2 regions of the Comamonas sp. 17RB genome follow, and region 1 is predicted to be linked to the other one. Evidence: riboswitches for the same ligand, from Rfam matches in the RefSeq annotation. Region 1 holds a riboswitch; the other holds the start of a gene.
The links. A riboswitch is a leader RNA that binds a small molecule or an ion and turns the genes downstream of it on or off. The one in region 1 is predicted to bind glycine.
Positions count from the first base shown of each region.

Region 2: it holds a riboswitch for glycine, as region 1 does, so the genes downstream of both, QM470_RS07230 (trimeric intracellular cation channel family protein) here and gcvT (glycine cleavage system aminomethyltransferase GcvT) in region 1, are expected to answer to the same signal.

Region 1 is NZ_JASHHY010000001.1:410,285-418,134, forward strand. It holds gene QM470_RS01675 (septation protein A) at 1-388, shown strand, start outside; gene QM470_RS01680 (BolA family protein) at 385-654, shown strand; gene QM470_RS01685 (peptidylprolyl isomerase) at 731-1,516, shown strand; gene QM470_RS01690 (NADH:flavin oxidoreductase/NADH oxidase) at 1,815-2,969, opposite strand; gene QM470_RS01695 (TetR/AcrR family transcriptional regulator) at 3,198-3,815, shown strand; gene QM470_RS01700 (fatty acid--CoA ligase) at 4,047-5,618, opposite strand; glycine riboswitch at 5,798-5,886, shown strand; glycine riboswitch at 5,912-6,025, shown strand; gene gcvT (glycine cleavage system aminomethyltransferase GcvT) at 6,076-7,206, shown strand; gene gcvH (glycine cleavage system protein GcvH) at 7,372-7,746, shown strand; gene gcvP (aminomethyl-transferring glycine dehydrogenase) at 7,796-7,850, shown strand, end outside.
Region 2 is NZ_JASHHY010000003.1:204,269-212,118, reverse strand. It holds gene rocF (arginase) at 1-76, shown strand, start outside; gene mnmC (bifunctional tRNA (5-methylaminomethyl-2-thiouridine)(34)-methyltransferase MnmC2/FAD-dependent 5-carboxymethylaminomethyl-2-thiouridine(34) oxidoreductase MnmC1) at 198-2,165, opposite strand; gene QM470_RS07230 (trimeric intracellular cation channel family protein) at 2,266-2,931, opposite strand; glycine riboswitch at 3,098-3,193, opposite strand; gene QM470_RS07225 (oxidative damage protection protein) at 3,347-3,625, opposite strand; gene QM470_RS07220 (sulfate ABC transporter substrate-binding protein) at 3,767-4,798, shown strand; gene QM470_RS07215 (hypothetical protein) at 4,856-5,029, shown strand; gene putA (trifunctional transcriptional regulator/proline dehydrogenase/L-glutamate gamma-semialdehyde dehydrogenase) at 5,792-7,850, opposite strand, start outside.

The sequences.
Region 1 (7,850 bases):
GCACGACGAGAATTTCATCAAATGGAAGCCCACGGTGCTGTACTGGCTGATGGGCGGTGCCCTGCTGGTCGGCCAGCTGTTCTTCAAGAAGAACCTGCTCAAAAGCCTGATGGGCGCCCAGATGCAGCTGCCTGAAGCGGCCTGGCGCACCATGAACTGGAGCTGGACCGGCTTCTTCGCCGTCATGGGCGTACTCAACCTCTGGGTGGCCTACAACTTCGACACCGACACCTGGGTCAACTTCAAGCTGTTTGGCGGCATGGGGCTGATGATGGTGTTCGTGCTGGCCCAGGCCGTGTACCTGAGCCGCCACATGAAGGAAGCCGGCGGCGACGACGCGGCCCTGCCCGGCGCCGACGCCCAACAGACCCAGGACCGCCAGCCATGAGCGCCCTGCCCATCACGGCAGCCGCCCTGGAAGCGCGGCTGCGCGAAGTGCTGTCCCCGACGCAGCTCGAAGTGATCGACGAAAGCCACCAGCACGCCGGTCACGCCGGCGCCAACGGCACCGGCTTTGGCACCCATTTCCGGGTGCGCGTGGCCAGCCCGCTGTTTGACGGCAAACCGCGCGTTGCACGCCATAGGCTTGTGTATGATTCCTTGCAAGATTTCATCGACCAGGGCCTGCATGCCCTGGCGATCGAAGTGTTGTAAGCGCCAGCAACCCTCTGTTCAAGTCCCGCTGCCCTGCTGGCCGGTGGGCTCACCTATTTTCCTTTTTGGATCCCGCATGAAAAAACAGCTCTTGTCCAGCCTTGTGGCAGCCGCCCTGTTGGGCACGATGGCCTTCTCGGCAACCGCCCAGAACCTGGCCATCGTCAACGGCAAGCCTGTGCCCAAGGCGCGCGCAGACGTTCTGAAGCAACAGCTGGAGCGCTCCGGCCGCCCCGTGCCGGCAGAAATGGATGAGCAGATCAAGGAAGAAGTGATCGCCCGCGAAATCTTCCTGCAGGAAGCCGGCCGCCGCGGCCTGGCTGCTTCGCCCGAATACCGCCAGCAGATGGAACTGGCCCGCGAGACCATTCTGATCCGCGAACTGTTCGCCGACTTCCAGAAGAAGAACCCCGTCACCGACGCCGAAATCAAGGCCGAATACGACAAGTTCGCCGCTGCCAACGAAGGCAAGGAATACCACGCCGCCCACATCCTGGTGGACTCCGAAGACCGCGCCAAGGCCATCATTGCCGAAGTGAACGGCGGCAAGAAGTTCGAAGACATCGCCAAGAAGGAATCGAAGGACCCCGGATCCGGCGCCCAAGGCGGCGACCTGGGCTGGTCCAACCCCGGCAACTACGTGCCCGAATTCAGCGAAGCCATGCTCAAGCTGAACAAGGGCGAAATGACCAGCGCCCCGGTCAAGACCCAGTTCGGCTGGCACGTGATCCGCGTGATCGAAACCCGCCAGGCCCAACTGCCTGCGCTGGACGACGTCAAGCCCCAGATCGCCCAGCAACTGGAACAGCAAAAGCTGATGCAGTTCCAGGACGGTCTGCGCGCCAAGGCCAAGGTGCAGTAAGCACCCTGCACGGTGCCGCTGGCCGGCACCTGCGCCCCGAAAAAAACGCGGCTTCGGCCGCGTTTTTTTATGCCCGGGAATGGCTGGCCTGCCCACCACCGGGCTGCACATGCCTGCTCGCCAGTGCACCGGCATGCAGCACGCGCCAACCCGGCTGCAAAAAGGGCTGCCATGCGGCAGCCCTTGGGGAGGGACACAGGATGCTGTGCGGTGCAGCTTGCCGGCCATCCTGCACGGCCCCGCACCAGCATCTCTCCCACCGCGCAGGCATCACCCGCAGCGGTGGAGTTCGCCGTGCTTAAACCGTCTCGGCGGCAGGCTGCCATTCGCCAATCTGCGCAATCTTGCGCTGACGGCCGTTGAGCCACCACCCCACCTGCCGGGGCCAGCTGTTGAATGGCGCGCTCGCATCCACAGCGCCGAGGGCCTGCTCCGCTTCGTGTGCGAAGTTCGGGTTCTGCAGCGCCTGCCGGCCGATGGCGACCAGGTCGGCCTCGCCGCCGGCCACAATGGCCTCGGCTTGCTGCGGGGCCACGATCATGCCCACCGCCATGGTCTTGATGGCGGTCTCCGCCTTGATGCGCTTGGCATACTGCACCTGGTAGCCGTACCCGCTTTCGTAGTCATAGGTGCGGCCAATCCCTCCGGTCGAACAGTCCACCACGTCCACACCCATCCCGGCCAGCGCCTTGGCGAATTGCACGCTGTCCTCCACCGACACCCCTTGCTTGCTGCTGTCCACTGCCGAGATGCGCACAAACATGGGCTTTTCCTGCGGCCAGAAGTCGCGCAGCGCCTGGGCAATTTCCAGCGGCAGACGCATGCGGTTCTCCAGCGTGCCGCCATAGGCGTCCGTGCGCTGGTTCGTCAGCGGAGACAGGAATGAATTCAGCAGGTAGCCATGTGCGCAGTGCAGCTCGATGACGTCAAAGCCTGCGGCATGCGTGCGCTTGGCCGCATCCACAAAGGCTTGCCTGATGCGCGCAAGTCCATGGGCATCCAGCGCCTCAGGCACCAGCCAGCCCTCGTCGACCGGCTGTGCGCTCGCAGAGACCACAGGCCAAGGCAGGTCGCCCCGTTCGAAGTCCGATGCATTGAGCGGGCCATCGCCGTAGTAGGGACGCTGCATGCTGGCCTTGGGGCCGGCATGCCCGAGCTGGATCGCCGGCGTGGCCCCGTACTGCTTCAGAAAGCTGGCGATGGCGGACAGGCCCGGGATGTGCGCGTCAGACCACAGTCCCAGGTCGCCATGCGTGATGCGGCCTTCGGCGCTGACCGCCGTGGCCTCCACCATGACGAGCCCGAAGCCGCCCAGCGCAAAACGGCCGTACTGGACGGTGTGGTAGCTGTTGGCAAAACCATCGGTGGCCGCGTACTGGCACATGGGCGAAATGGTGAGCCGGTTCTTGATGGTGATCTCGCGCAGCTGCAGAGGGGTAAATAGTGCGGACATGTAGAGCTTTGGGTGGGCAGACACAGCCTCTCTGCGGAGGCCGGTCATTGCCGAGGTGGAATGGAGGAGCCTGATGCAGGCGCACTGCCCTCTTTCGGGCAGCGATCTGGCGAGCGAAAGACTATTTGTATAACGATCACTACAGATTGATTTTTATTCTATAGTGACCATTATTGAATTGCATACCCCTATCACCCAATGGGTGTTTCAAGGTGCGAAAATTCAGCCATGGAAGAAGTTGCAGCCAGTTCCACCGCGCGGGGCCGCCCCCGTGGGTTTGATCGTGCGCAGGCCTTGCACAGCGCGCTGGGCGTGTTCTGGCGGCAGGGCTACGAGCCCGCGAGCATCGCGGACCTGTGTGCCGCCATGTCCATCAGCGCGCCAAGCATGTACGCGGCTTTCGGCAACAAGGCCAAGCTGTTTCTGGAAGCAGTCGACCACTACGAAGCGGTCTACTGGGATGCCGCCTGGGATGCGTTCGACGCACAAGCCGGCATCGAACCTGCGGTGACCCAATTCTTTGCGCAGGCGGCAGGCATCCTCTCCTCGCAAGACGCCCCCTGTGGCTGCATGGTGGTCCTGGGGACGACCAATGTGTCTGCGGGCAGCAAGGACGTCGATGACACACTCAAGCAGTTGCGCCTGCGGGCACAGGCCCGTTTTCAGGCCCGCCTGCAAAAAGCGGTGGCAGAAGGTGAGCTGCCACCCACCGCGGATGTGGAGGGCCTTGGCCTGGCCCTGAACGCCCTGCTCCAAGGCATGTCCATACAGGCCAGAGATGGCACCTCTGCGCGCGGCCTGCTGCAGATTGCCGCCATGGCCTGGCCTATCGTCAAGTCGGCCTAGCCAGGCCCGGCACGCACGCCCGGAAAACGCCATCCGGGCGGCCCGACCGCTGAGCGACGCCAAGCCTTCCCGGCGGACCTGCCCGCCGCCCGGGCATGTGCCCCGGCCAGAAACAGGCAAGCCCCTGTCCGCGCCGTCCTCGGCGGCAGACAGGGGCTTGCCTTGGGGCTTGCCTGGGAATGCGACCGGGGCCTGGCCCTGCGGCCTCAGCCCCTCAACGCAGTGAGGCCCTCAGGCTGCGCACAGGTCCGGCTGGCGCAGCAGATGCTTCTGGATCTTGCCGCTGGTGGTCTTGGGCAGGCTGTCGACAAAGTGGTAGCTGCGCGGGCGCTTGTAGCTGGCCAGGCGATCGCCCTGCATCAGAAAGGCGTCCAGCACCGCCGCCGTCACCGCCGCGCCTGGCTTGGCCACCACATAGGCGGCCACCACCTGGCCCCAGCGTGCGTCCTTCTCGCCCACCACGGCCGCTTCCAGCACCTCGGCATGCTCCACCAGGGCATCTTCCACCTCGCGCGGGTAGACGTTCTCCGCCCCCGAATTGATCATGTAGTCGATGCGGTCGCGGATCCACAGATAGCCGTCGGCGTCCAGGTGCCCCAGATCGCCGGTGTGGTACCAGCCATGGGCCAGCGCCTTGGCATTGGCCTCCGGGCGGTTCAGGTAGCCGGCCATCATGCAGGGGCCGCGCACCAGGATCTCGCCCACTTCGCCCACCGCGCAGGCATCGGCCGGGTCGGTGGCAGCGCCGTCCTCGCGCACCCGCGCCACCACCAGATCGTGGTTCAGCGACGGCAGGCCGGCCGAGCCGGCATGGCTGAGCTGCTCATGCGGATACAGCACCGACATGCACGGACCCATTTCGGTGGTGCCGAAGACCTGCACCAGGCCCGAGCCCACCTGGCGCGTCCATTCGCGGATCAAGTGCGGCGCCATCGAAGCCCCGCCGTACTCCACCAGGCGCAGCGACGACAGATCGCGCTGCCCCAGGCTCGCGTCGTTCAATAGCATGGTGACCATGGTCGGCGCGGCAAAGAAGAAGGTGACTTTTTCCGCCTCCACCAGGCGCAGCGCATCGGCCGCATCGAAGCGGCGCTGCAGCACCTGGGTGGCGCCCACCTGCAGGCGCGGCAGAAAGCTGGTGTGCAGCTCGGCCGTGTGGTTCAGCGGGGCCACCGACAGGCCCACATCCTCGCGGCGGAACTGCATCACCTGGTGCATCATGGCGTTGTGCGCCAGCTTGCTGCGGTGGGTGTGCAGCACGCCCTTGGGGCGGCCGGTGGTGCCGCTGGTGTACATCAGAATGCAGGGTGCATCCTCGTCCACCTGCACGCCCACCGGCGTGGCGGGCTGGCCGTCCGCCAGCGCGGCCAGCTGCGCCGTGGCAAAGGCCGGTGCAGCGCCCGGGTCGGCGTGGATCCAGTGCTGCACCTGGGGCACCAGCAGCCTGGCCTTTTCGACCACGGCAGCGCCCTCATCCTCGAACACCAGGGCCTTGGCACTGCCGTCCTGCAGGATGAACGCCAGCTCCTGCGCGGCCAGCCGGTAGTTGATGGGGTTGAAGATGGCGCCCAGGCGCGCCGTCGCCAGCAAGGTGAACACAAAGGCCGGCGTGTTGTACAGAAAGGCCGCCACCACATCGCCCTGGCCAATGCCCAGCTGCTGCAGGCCGTGGGCGTGGCGGTTCACCTCGGCATCCAGCTCGGCATAGGTCCAGGCGCGGCGGCCCTGCGCGTCCGACACCACCAGCGCCTCCTTGCGCGGCAGATAGCGCGCCGGCCAGGCCAGCGTGTCGCCCAGGGTCAGCGCCGCACGCGGTGCCGGGACAGGGGCTGCGCCCGCAGGGGAAAACTGTGTGTCGACCAACTTCGTCTCCTTGAAACCATCGAAATTGGTAGACGAGTATAGGCAGCGCCTCAGATCGTTTGCATCTATGCATATGCATCTCGGTAGGCACCGCCCATCGGGCCGGATATACTGCGCGGATTCGTCAGGAGAGCGCGCCCGGCCAGCAGGCCCAGCGGCGCCGCCGAAGGCGCAGGGGCAACCCCGAACGCTCAGGCAAAAGGACTGGCAGCCGCCCGCCGCATCGACCGCGGGCGTACCTTGTTGGAGAGAGGCGCGGGTGACACCACCCCGTCCACCGAAGGAGCAAGCCCCACGCCTGGAAGGTGCGGGTGAATCTCTCAGGTAAAGCGGACAACAGGGCAAAGCGCAGGCGGCGCAGGCCGCCGGCATTTCTTTTGCTTTGCTCTGCGACACCATGACCGCTGCCACCACCGACCTGCTGACCACCCCGCTGTACGCCCTGCACCTGGAACTCGGCGCACGCATGGTTCCCTTTGCCGGCTACGCCATGCCGGTGCAATACCCCAGCGGCCTGATGGCCGAACACCGCCACACCCGCGACGCCGCCGGCCTGTTCGACGTCTCCCACATGGGCCAGCTGCGCCTGGTGGGCCCCGACGCCGCCGCCGCACTGGAAACCCTGCTGCCCATCGACGTACAAGGCCTGGGCCTGCACAAGCAACGCTACGGCCTGCTGCTGAACGCCCAGGGCGGCATCCTCGACGACCTGATGTTCGTCAACCGTGGCGACGACCTGTTCCTCATCGTCAACGGCGCCTGCAAGGTGGCGGACATCGCCCACATCCAGCAGCACATCGGCAGCCGCTGCCAGGTGATTCCCATGCCCGAACAGGCCCTGCTGGCCCTGCAAGGCCCGCAGGCCGCCGCAGCCCTGGGCCGCCTGGCCCCCGAGGTGCTGGGCCTGGTGTTCATGACCGGCATGGCGGTGCAGATCGACGGCATTGCCTGCTACGTCACGCGCAGCGGCTACACCGGCGAAGACGGCTTTGAAATCTCCGTGCCCGGCACCCAGGCCGAAGCCCTGGCCCGCAAGCTGCTGGCCCAGCCCGAGGTGGAACCCGTCGGCCTGGGCGCACGCAATTCGCTGCGCCTGGAAGCCGGCCTGTGCCTGTACGGCAACGACATGGACGACAAGACCACCCCGGTGGAAGCCGCCCTCACCTGGGCCATCCAGAAGGTGCGCCGCACCGGCGGGGCCCGCGCAGGCGGCTTCCTGGGCGCCGACACCGTGCTGGCCCAGCTGGACAACCCGGCGCTGCTGCAACGCAAGCGCGTGGGCCTGATCGCCACCGAGCGCGTGCCGGTGCGCGAGCCCGCCGTGCTCGAGAACATGGACGGCCAGCAGGTCGGCTACATCACCAGTGGCCTGCTCAGCCCCAGCCTGAACCAGCCCGTGGCCCTGGGCTATGTGCAGCCCGACTACACCGCAGAAGGCACGGAACTGTTCGCCATGGTGCGCGGCAAGCCGGTGCCCATGAAGGTCGCGGCCACCCCGTTTGTGCCCGCGCGCTACCACCGCGGCTGAACGCTCTGCCGCCTGCGCGCCTGCCAGGCCCCGCACCATAAAAAAGCACCGCCAAGCCCAGGTGCAGGCGCCAAGGCCGCTACAGTGCTGCCAGACCTGTCCCAAACACTGTGTGCACCGCCTGCACCAGCCTTTTTTTCAGAAACTTACCCAACGGAGCTTCCCATGAGCATCAAGTTTTCCAAAGAGCACGAGTGGATCAACACCGCCGACACCAACGCCGCCGTGGTCGGCATCACCGTCCACGCGCAGGACGCGCTGGGCGATGTGGTGTTCGTCGACCTGCCCGCCGTGGGCACCACCTTCAATGAAGGCGAAGTGGCCGGCGTGGTCGAATCCGTCAAGGCCGCGGCCGACGTCTACATGCCCGTGAGCGGCGAGATCGTCGAAGTCAACGAAGCCCTGCGCGACGACCCCTCCCTGGCCAACAGCGACCCGCTGGGTGCCGGCTGGTTCTTCAAGGTCAAGCTGTCCGATGCATCGCAACTCGATGCCCTGATGGACAAGACCGCCTACGACAGCTTCGCGGCCGGCGCCTGACGCCCAGCCCGCAGCCGTACCGCCCCAGCTTTTGAGATAGGTCCCCTCCATGCTGATGTCTGCCCCCGCCCCTGTGGAATCGCTCCACGCCCTGGAAAACCACA
Region 2 (7,850 bases), on a different contig from region 1:
CATTCGCAACCAGACGGCCGAACTGGTGGTGGATCTGGTGGAAAGCCTGTTCGGCAAGAGCACGCTGGTGCGCTAGTGCAAAGCGGCCCGGGCTAACGTGGTTCCGCTCCGTCGCCATCCCGTCTCACCATCCGCGTTCCGGCATTTCCGGAGCGCTGCCACAGGACGCCGTAGCGGCGTCCTGGGATGTGTGCGGCTCAGCCGCGCCGCTGCAGCCGTTCCGTTCCCAGGTGCAGTGCCAGCTTGGCGTCCAGCGGCAGTGGTTCGCCGTGCAGGCGCGCAGCCAGCAGCTCGCCGCAAAGGATGGACAGCGTCAGCCCGCGTGCGCCCAGGGCGGTAAGCGCCCACAGGCCCGCCAGGTTCTGCCCGGCGGCGTCTGAGTCTGCGCCCGGGGCGGCAGAGCCCGCTGCGTGCGCAGTTCCTACCGGCCCCACTGGTCCCACAATCGGCAGCCGGTCGTGGCTGGCCACCCGCACCCGGCCCCAGGTGGGGCGGCTGCGCGCATCTTGCGGGTCAAACCAGGGGGCCATGGCCGCGCCAGTGGCCGGCAGCAGTGTGGACAGCTTGCCGTGGTTCACCACGTGGGCGGCCGCCTGGTCGGCAGCGGAGATGGGCATGACGGTCACATCGCGCTCGAAGGTGGAGCCCATGACCCAGGTTTCCCCGTGCTGCGGATCGTGCGGCTGCGGAATGTGGGTGACCAGATTGCCATTACCGTTGACCGGGAAGGGCGGCAGGGCGCCGGCGTTGTCTGCGGTGTGTGGCCCCCAGCTGATCTGCCCGCGGATGGGCTGCAGCGCCCACGGTTGCCGGGGTGGCAGCAGCCCTGCCGTGGCGGGGCCGCAGGCCAGTACCGCCAGGTCGGCCTCGGCCAGGATGCGGCCGTCGGCGTCCAGCGCCTGCCAGCGTCCGTCGGCGCTGCGCTGCAGGCGGGCCACCACGGCATGCGCCTGTACACGGATCTGCGGGTGACGCAACTGTGCCTGTACCAGCTGGGCCGGGCGCACCCAGCCGGCTTGCTGGTGCCAGCAGGCCACCGTGTCCCGCGGCAGGCCGGCCTGGGACAGCTGGGTGGCACTGGCGGCGTGGCTCCAGTCGTCACCGGGGCCGCCAGCCCAGCTGGGAGGCAGGCCGGTGCCGCCGTCGGTGCAATGCTCCAGCACGCCGCTGTGGCACCAGTCCGTGCCTTCCTGGCACAGGTCGCGCAGGCGCTGCAGCGTCTGGCGCACCCCATTGCGTGACAGGCGCGAGAGCACGCTGTCGTCGGGCGATACATGGGGGCAGAACAGACCGGCAGGCAGGCCGGAGGCGCCGTCCGCCGGGCCGTCACCGGCCACCAGCACCTGCACCTGCCAGCCGCGCAGCGCCAGGCTGTGGGCGGCGGCACTGCCGGCCAGGCCGGCACCCACCACCAGGGCGGTGCCGGCTTGGGCCACCGGGGATGGGCCGGCCTGGGCGCGCACGCGCGGTTCCCAGGCCGGGTTGAAGCAGGCCTGCAGGTTGTCGCGCTTGGGGGGCACGCCAGGCACCTTGCGCACTTCAAAGCCGCATTGCGCCAACTGGTCGCGCACCGCGCGCGCAATGGTCCAGGTGGCCAGCTGCGTGCCGCGTCGGCAGTGGCGGGCCAGGGCCTTGAGGGTGTGGGCATCCCAGATGCCGGGGTTGGCGCTGGGGCTGAACCCGTCCAGGTAGATGCTGTCGGCCACCGTGGTCTGCTGGCGCAGCATGGCCTGGGCATCGCCAATCCACAGCGTCAGCTGCACGCGGCCGTCTTCAAAGCCCAGGCGGTGCACACCGGGCAGCAGGCCGTGAAAGCGCGCGGCCAGCTGTTCGGCCAGCGGGCGCAGCAGGGGATCGGTGGGGGCAGCGCGCAGCAGGTCGGCGGCGCTGACCGGGTAGGCCTCGACCGAGGTGAAATGCAGCATGCGCGGGCGCTGCGGATCGGCCTTCCAGGCAGCCCAGGTCACCAGAAAGTTCAGGCCCATGCCAAAGCCGGTCTCCAGCACGCGCCACTGTGCCTGGTCGGCCCAGGCCGCTGGCAGGCCACAGCCTGCCAGAAACACCTGGCGCGCCTGGTTCAGTCCCCCGAGTTCGCTGTGGTAGCGGTCCTCAAAACGGGGGCTGTAAGGAGTGCCATCGGGCAGCCAGGCAATCGGTTCGGACATGGGGCAGGACAAGGTTCAGAGGAGTGGGACGAGGGCGCGCCCGGGCCGATACGGCCCAGGGCCTGCCGGGCAGGGCGGCCGCCGTGCCACAGGGATCCGCTCAGTCCCAGCGTTGCTGGTAGGAAAACGTGGGCAGCCGCCAGTGAAAGCGGATGGCCGCCAGTCGGAACAGCAGCCCGCCTGCAAAGCACACCAGGGTGCTGATGTTGGGGCCGACATCCAGCGCGCGCAGGCCCAGGAACAGCAGGCAGACGGCCAGGGACACGCTGGCATACAGCTCGCGGCGGAAGACCACCGGCACCTGGTTGCACAGCACGTCGCGCAGAATGCCGCCGCTGATGCCGGTGATCATACCGGCCATCACCACCACCACGCCGGGGTAGCCCAGCTCCAGCGCCACATTGCAGCCGATCAGCGAGAAGGCGATCAGGCCCATGGCGTCCAGCAGCAGGAACACCTGCTTGAGGTGGATCATGTAGCGTGCCACCACCGTGGTCAGCAGGCCGGCGGAAATCACCAGGTACACGTATTCGGGGTGCTGCGTCCAGCCAATGGGGTAGTGGCCCAGCACCATGTCGCGGATGGTGCCGCCACCCAGTGCCGTGACGAAGGCGATCACCACCACACCAAAGATGTCCATGTTGCGGCGGCCTGCCGCCAGTGCGCCGGACATGGCTTCGGCCGTGATGGCGATCAGGTAGATCACCAGCATGACGGTGAGGTTGGACAGCTGGAACGATTCCAGCAGGGAAACAGATGGAAGCATGGCGGACCCATACGTGAAAAAACCAGGCATGGATGCTGTCCATGGCCTGGTGCGCCTCTCCCGCTGTCCTTTGTACCTGAGAGTTGCGTGCGCGCAGCCCGGTGCGGCGGCACTTGCCCCTTCGGTGAGCCGGGCCGGGTGGCACGGGCTGCTCTCCAGTTGGCGAATCTTTGCTGCGGTACGTCGGCCTGAGCGATTATGGGAGTTTGCGCCTTCGGCGGAGGCCGGCTGTACAGCTGCCTCGCTCTCCCGCAGAAAGCGGCGATTCTAGGCGCTTTTGCGCAGCGCAGGGGCTGCAAGGGCGTTGGTGCGGGGGAGGCAGCTTGCGGGCTGCGGGCAAAAGAAAGCCCCAGGGACTGGCGCGCTGGGGCGGGTCTTCACGCAGTGCCCACAGCACTGCGTGGGTACGCTGCAATTACTGCGCGCTGGGGGGCGGCACAAAGCCGGCTGCGGCATCGGCGCCGGCACCGAAGAAGTGGTTTTCCATCTGGCGGGCCAGGTATTGGCGGGCGCGGGCATCGGCCAGGTTCAGGCGGTTTTCGTTGACCAGCATGGTCTGGTGCTTGAGCCAGTCGGCCCAGGCTTGCTTGCTCACGCTTTCGAAAATGCGCTTGCCCAGCTCGCCGGGGTAGGGCGGAAAGTCCAGGCCTTCAGCGTCTTGGCCGAGCTTGATGCAGTGAACGGTACGTGCCATGGGGGAAATCCTGTCTACGGATGTTTTGGTAATAACAAACTGAAATCTTATTGGTTTCAGTTTTGAGGGTGGCATTCCAGAATGCACAGCAACGGAGCGAGAAGCCGTTTGACAACGCAACCAGAATCACCGAGACCCTCAATGACAAATCGCCGCCACTTTATCAAGTTTCCCCTGCTTGCCAGCCTTTTGACCGGCTTGACCCTCGGCGCTCTGCCGGCTCTCCCCGCACTGGCCCAGCAGCAGGTGACGCTGCTGAATGTCTCCTACGACCCGACGCGCGAGCTGTATGTGCAATACAACCAGGCCTTCGCCAAGTACTGGAAGGCCAAGGCCGGTCAGGATGTGACGATCAAGCAGTCGCACGGCGGATCGGGCAAGCAGGCCCGCTCGGTGATCGACGGCCTGGATGCCGACGTGGTGACCCTGGGCCTGGCGCCGGACGTGGATGCCCTGGTCAAGCACGGCGGCCTGGTGGCGGCCGACTGGCAAAAGCGCCTGCCGCACAACTCGGCGCCTTACACCTCGACCATCATCTTCCTGGTCAAGAAGGGCAACCCCAAGGGCATCAAGGACTGGGATGACCTGATCAAGCCCGGCGTGTCGGTGATCACCCCCAACCCCAAGACGTCGGCGGGCGCCCAGTGGAACTACCTGGCCGCCTGGGAATACGGCAAGCGCAAGTTCGGCGGCGAAGCCGGCGCCAAGGACTATGTGAAGAAGGTCTACGGCAATGTGCCCGTGCTGGACACCGGCGCGCGTGGCTCCACCATCACCTTTGCCCAGCGCAATGTGGGCGATGTGCTGCTGGCCTGGGAAAACGAAGCTTTCCTGGTGCTCAAGGAGTTCGGTGCAGAGAAGTTCCAGATCGTGGTGCCTTCCGTCAGCATCGTGGCTGAACCCACCGTCTCCGTGGTGGACAAGAACGCCGACAAGAAGGGCACCCGCGCCGTGGCCGAGGAGTACCTGAAGTACCTGTACTCGGACGAAGGCCAGGACATCGCCGGCAAGAACTACTACCGTCCCACCTCGGAAAAGGCGCGGGCCAAATACGCCGCCCAGTTCCCGAAGCTGGATCTGTTCACCATCGACCAGGCCTTTGGCGGCTGGTCCAATGCCGGCAAGCACTTTGTGGATGGCGGCAGCTTCGATCAGATCTACACCAAGAAGTAAGCACCACGCGGCGGGGCGGCGCACGTCACCCTGCTGCACTCAACCAAGGAGCCTGCCATGCAAGCACAGCCTGCCTACCAGCCATATTTGAAGAGCAATCTCGCCCCGCGCGGCAAGGCGCCGCAGGAGCAGGTGCGCCAGCTGTTGCTGGTCACCGCCCGGCAATGGGGGGTGCGGGCCATGGCACAGCAGGCGGCAGCAGTGGCACGGCCCTGCTGGCAGGCAGGTTGAGCCTGCCCGCTCCCACATCGCGTTCGTAGGGGTTGATGCCTTGTTCTTCCGAAAGGAAGGCAAGGCTTTTTTGCATGGGGCCTGCAGACAGGCGGTTGCGCAGGCATTTTGCGTGCGCCTTCTATTGCACTGCAGCAGATTTTGGTGGCGCAGAAAGTGTGCAGGACTGGAAACACCTTGCACTTCACCGTTCTGTAAACGAAAAAATACGAACCGGAGCGCGGCAGATGCGTGAAAGCGGCGTGCCAAAAAATAAAGCCTGCAGCGCAAACTGCAGGCTTTTAAAAAAGAAACTGATTGAAGTTGAACTCGCTTTGAATAAGCTTGGTGATGGCCATCCAAGCTCGTTCTCGCATAGGTTCCAAACCGCAGGGCCTGCACGGTCTACCAATCGGACTCTCCCCCCTCTCGGAATCCCATGAATATTGCACACTGCGATTTGGAGCCTGAATATTAACCGATTTCTTCCCATAGAATTTCTATATGTCAGGGTAATGAAAAATCTCTGATGAAAAGCAACAAACCGTGCTGAGTTAAGCAAACCGTCAGTTTGGCGTGAGCGCGGTGTGCAATATGCGCTGCGCCAATGCAGGGGGCGTGAAACTGCCGGCGCATTATCGGTGCGGCCTGGGCGGGCAGCGCCTGCGGCCACCCAGGAGCCGCCCTGTGGCACCGGGGCGCGTCCGGGCCGTATAGGGGGCTTGGCCCCTCGCGCTGTGCACCTTGGAAGGCGCCCGAGCGCAAAGGGGCGGGGAATGCCGGTTACGCCATGGTCATCAGGCTGGCATTGCCGCCGGCGGCGGCGGTGTTCACGCTGACAGCGCGCTCCAGTAGCAGGCGTTCCAGCGGTACCGGCGCCGTGGCGTCGGCCAGGTGGCAGCAGCCCACCAGCGGTCCGCTGCGCTGGGCCAGGCCCTGCAGCAGGCTTTGCAGGCTGGCGCTGCTGCCTTGGTGCAAGACCACATCCACTTCGGTCTGGGCCAGGGCGCTGTCGTCCACCAGTTGCACGCGGGTCTGCACGGCTTCTGGCAGGCGGCTGTGCAGCAGCGCATGCTGGCTGCTCCACAGTGCCTGGCTGTCCACTGCCAGCACCGCGGCCAGCTGGCGCAGCAGGGCGATGTCGCTGTCGGCCTGGCAGAGCACCTGGGCACGCGGCAGCAGCTGGTAGGTGTTGCGTTCACCGGTGGAGCCGGGCAGGGCATAGCGCAGGCCTGCTGGCGATTGCGCGGGCAGTTCCTGGCCGTAGGCGTGCACGGCTTCCAATGCCGGCTGCAAGGCCGACCAGCGGGACAGGGCATGCAGGGCTTCGGGCTGCTGGACGCTGTCGATGGCCGGGCTGCAGGCGCGCTCCAGCAGGGGGCGCAGACGGCCGGGGTGGCGGGCCAGCAGGCGCAGCAGGTACAGCGGGCCACCGGCCTTGGGGCCCGTGCCCGACAGGCCTTCGCCGCCAAAGGGCTGCACGCCCACCACGGCACCCACCATATTGCGGTTCACATACAGATTGCCGGCATGGGCGCGCGCCAGCACAGCCTCCACGGTTTCGTCGATGCGGGTGTGCAGGCCCTGGGTCAGGCCATAGCCGGTGGCGGCTATCTGGTCCAGCAACTGGGGCAGCCGGTCACGGCGGTAGCGCAGTACATGCAGCACGGGACCGAAGACTTCGCGCTGCAGCTCGCTGATGGCGTCAATCTCGATCAGCGTGGGTGCCACGAACGTGCCGTTGTCATCCACCGCCGGCGACAGCGGTGCCTGCGTGGTGCGGTGGCCCTTGGCCTGCATGGCGGCAATATGCTGGCGGATGCCGGCCTGCGCTTCGGCGTCGATCACCGGGCCCACATCGGTGCACAGCGCGGCGGGGTTGCCGCTGGCCAGCTCCTGCATGGCACCGCGCAGCATTTCCAGCACGCGGGGGGCAGCGTCTTCCTGGACGCACAGCACGCGCAGGGCCGAGCAGCGCTGGCCGGCACTGTCAAAGGCGCTGCTCAGCACATCCCCCACCACCTGCTCGACCAGCGCGGAGGAGTCTACGATCATGGCGTTCTGGCCGCCGGTTTCGGCAATCAGCACCACCGGTTGGCCGTCCGTGCGCAGGCGCCGGGCCACGCTGCGCTGCAGCAGGCGCGCCACCTCGGTGGAGCCGGTGAACAGCACGCCTTGCACGCGGGCATCCGCCACCAGGGTGGCGCCCACGCTCTCGCCGGCGCCGGGCAGCAGTTGCAGCGCTGGCGCAGGGATGCCGGATTGCAGCATCAGCTGCGTGGCCAGGTGGGCGACCAGCGGGGTCTGTTCGGCCGGTTTGGCCAGCACGGTGTTGCCTGCGGCCAGGGCTGCTGCAATCTGGCCGGTGAAGATGGCCAGCGGAAAGTTCCAGGGGCTGATGCACACCACCGGGCCCAGCGGAATGTGGGTGGCGTTGGAGAAATCACGCTGGACCTGGGCGGCGTAGTAGCGCAGAAAGTCCACGGCCTCGCGTACCTCGGCCACGGCATTGGCCGAGGTCTTGCCGGCCTCGCGCTGCAGCAGGGCGATGAACTGGGGCAGCTGTGCCTCATAGGCGTCGGCGCAGGCCTGCAGCAGGCGGGCGCGCTCGGTGGTGGCGGTGCGGGCCCAGTCGGCGGCGCCGGCATGGGCGGCCTGCAGTGCCTGCTCCACGTCCGGCAACGTGGCATCACGCACCGTACCCAGCGGGTCGCCGTGGTCGGCCGGGTTGCGCACGGCCACGGGCAGGGGCGCGGCGTCGGCCCCTTGGGAGGCGGACGGCGCCGTATCGGCAGGCGGGGCCAGCAGCGGCTGGGCATGCCAGCTGGCGCCCAGTGCCTGC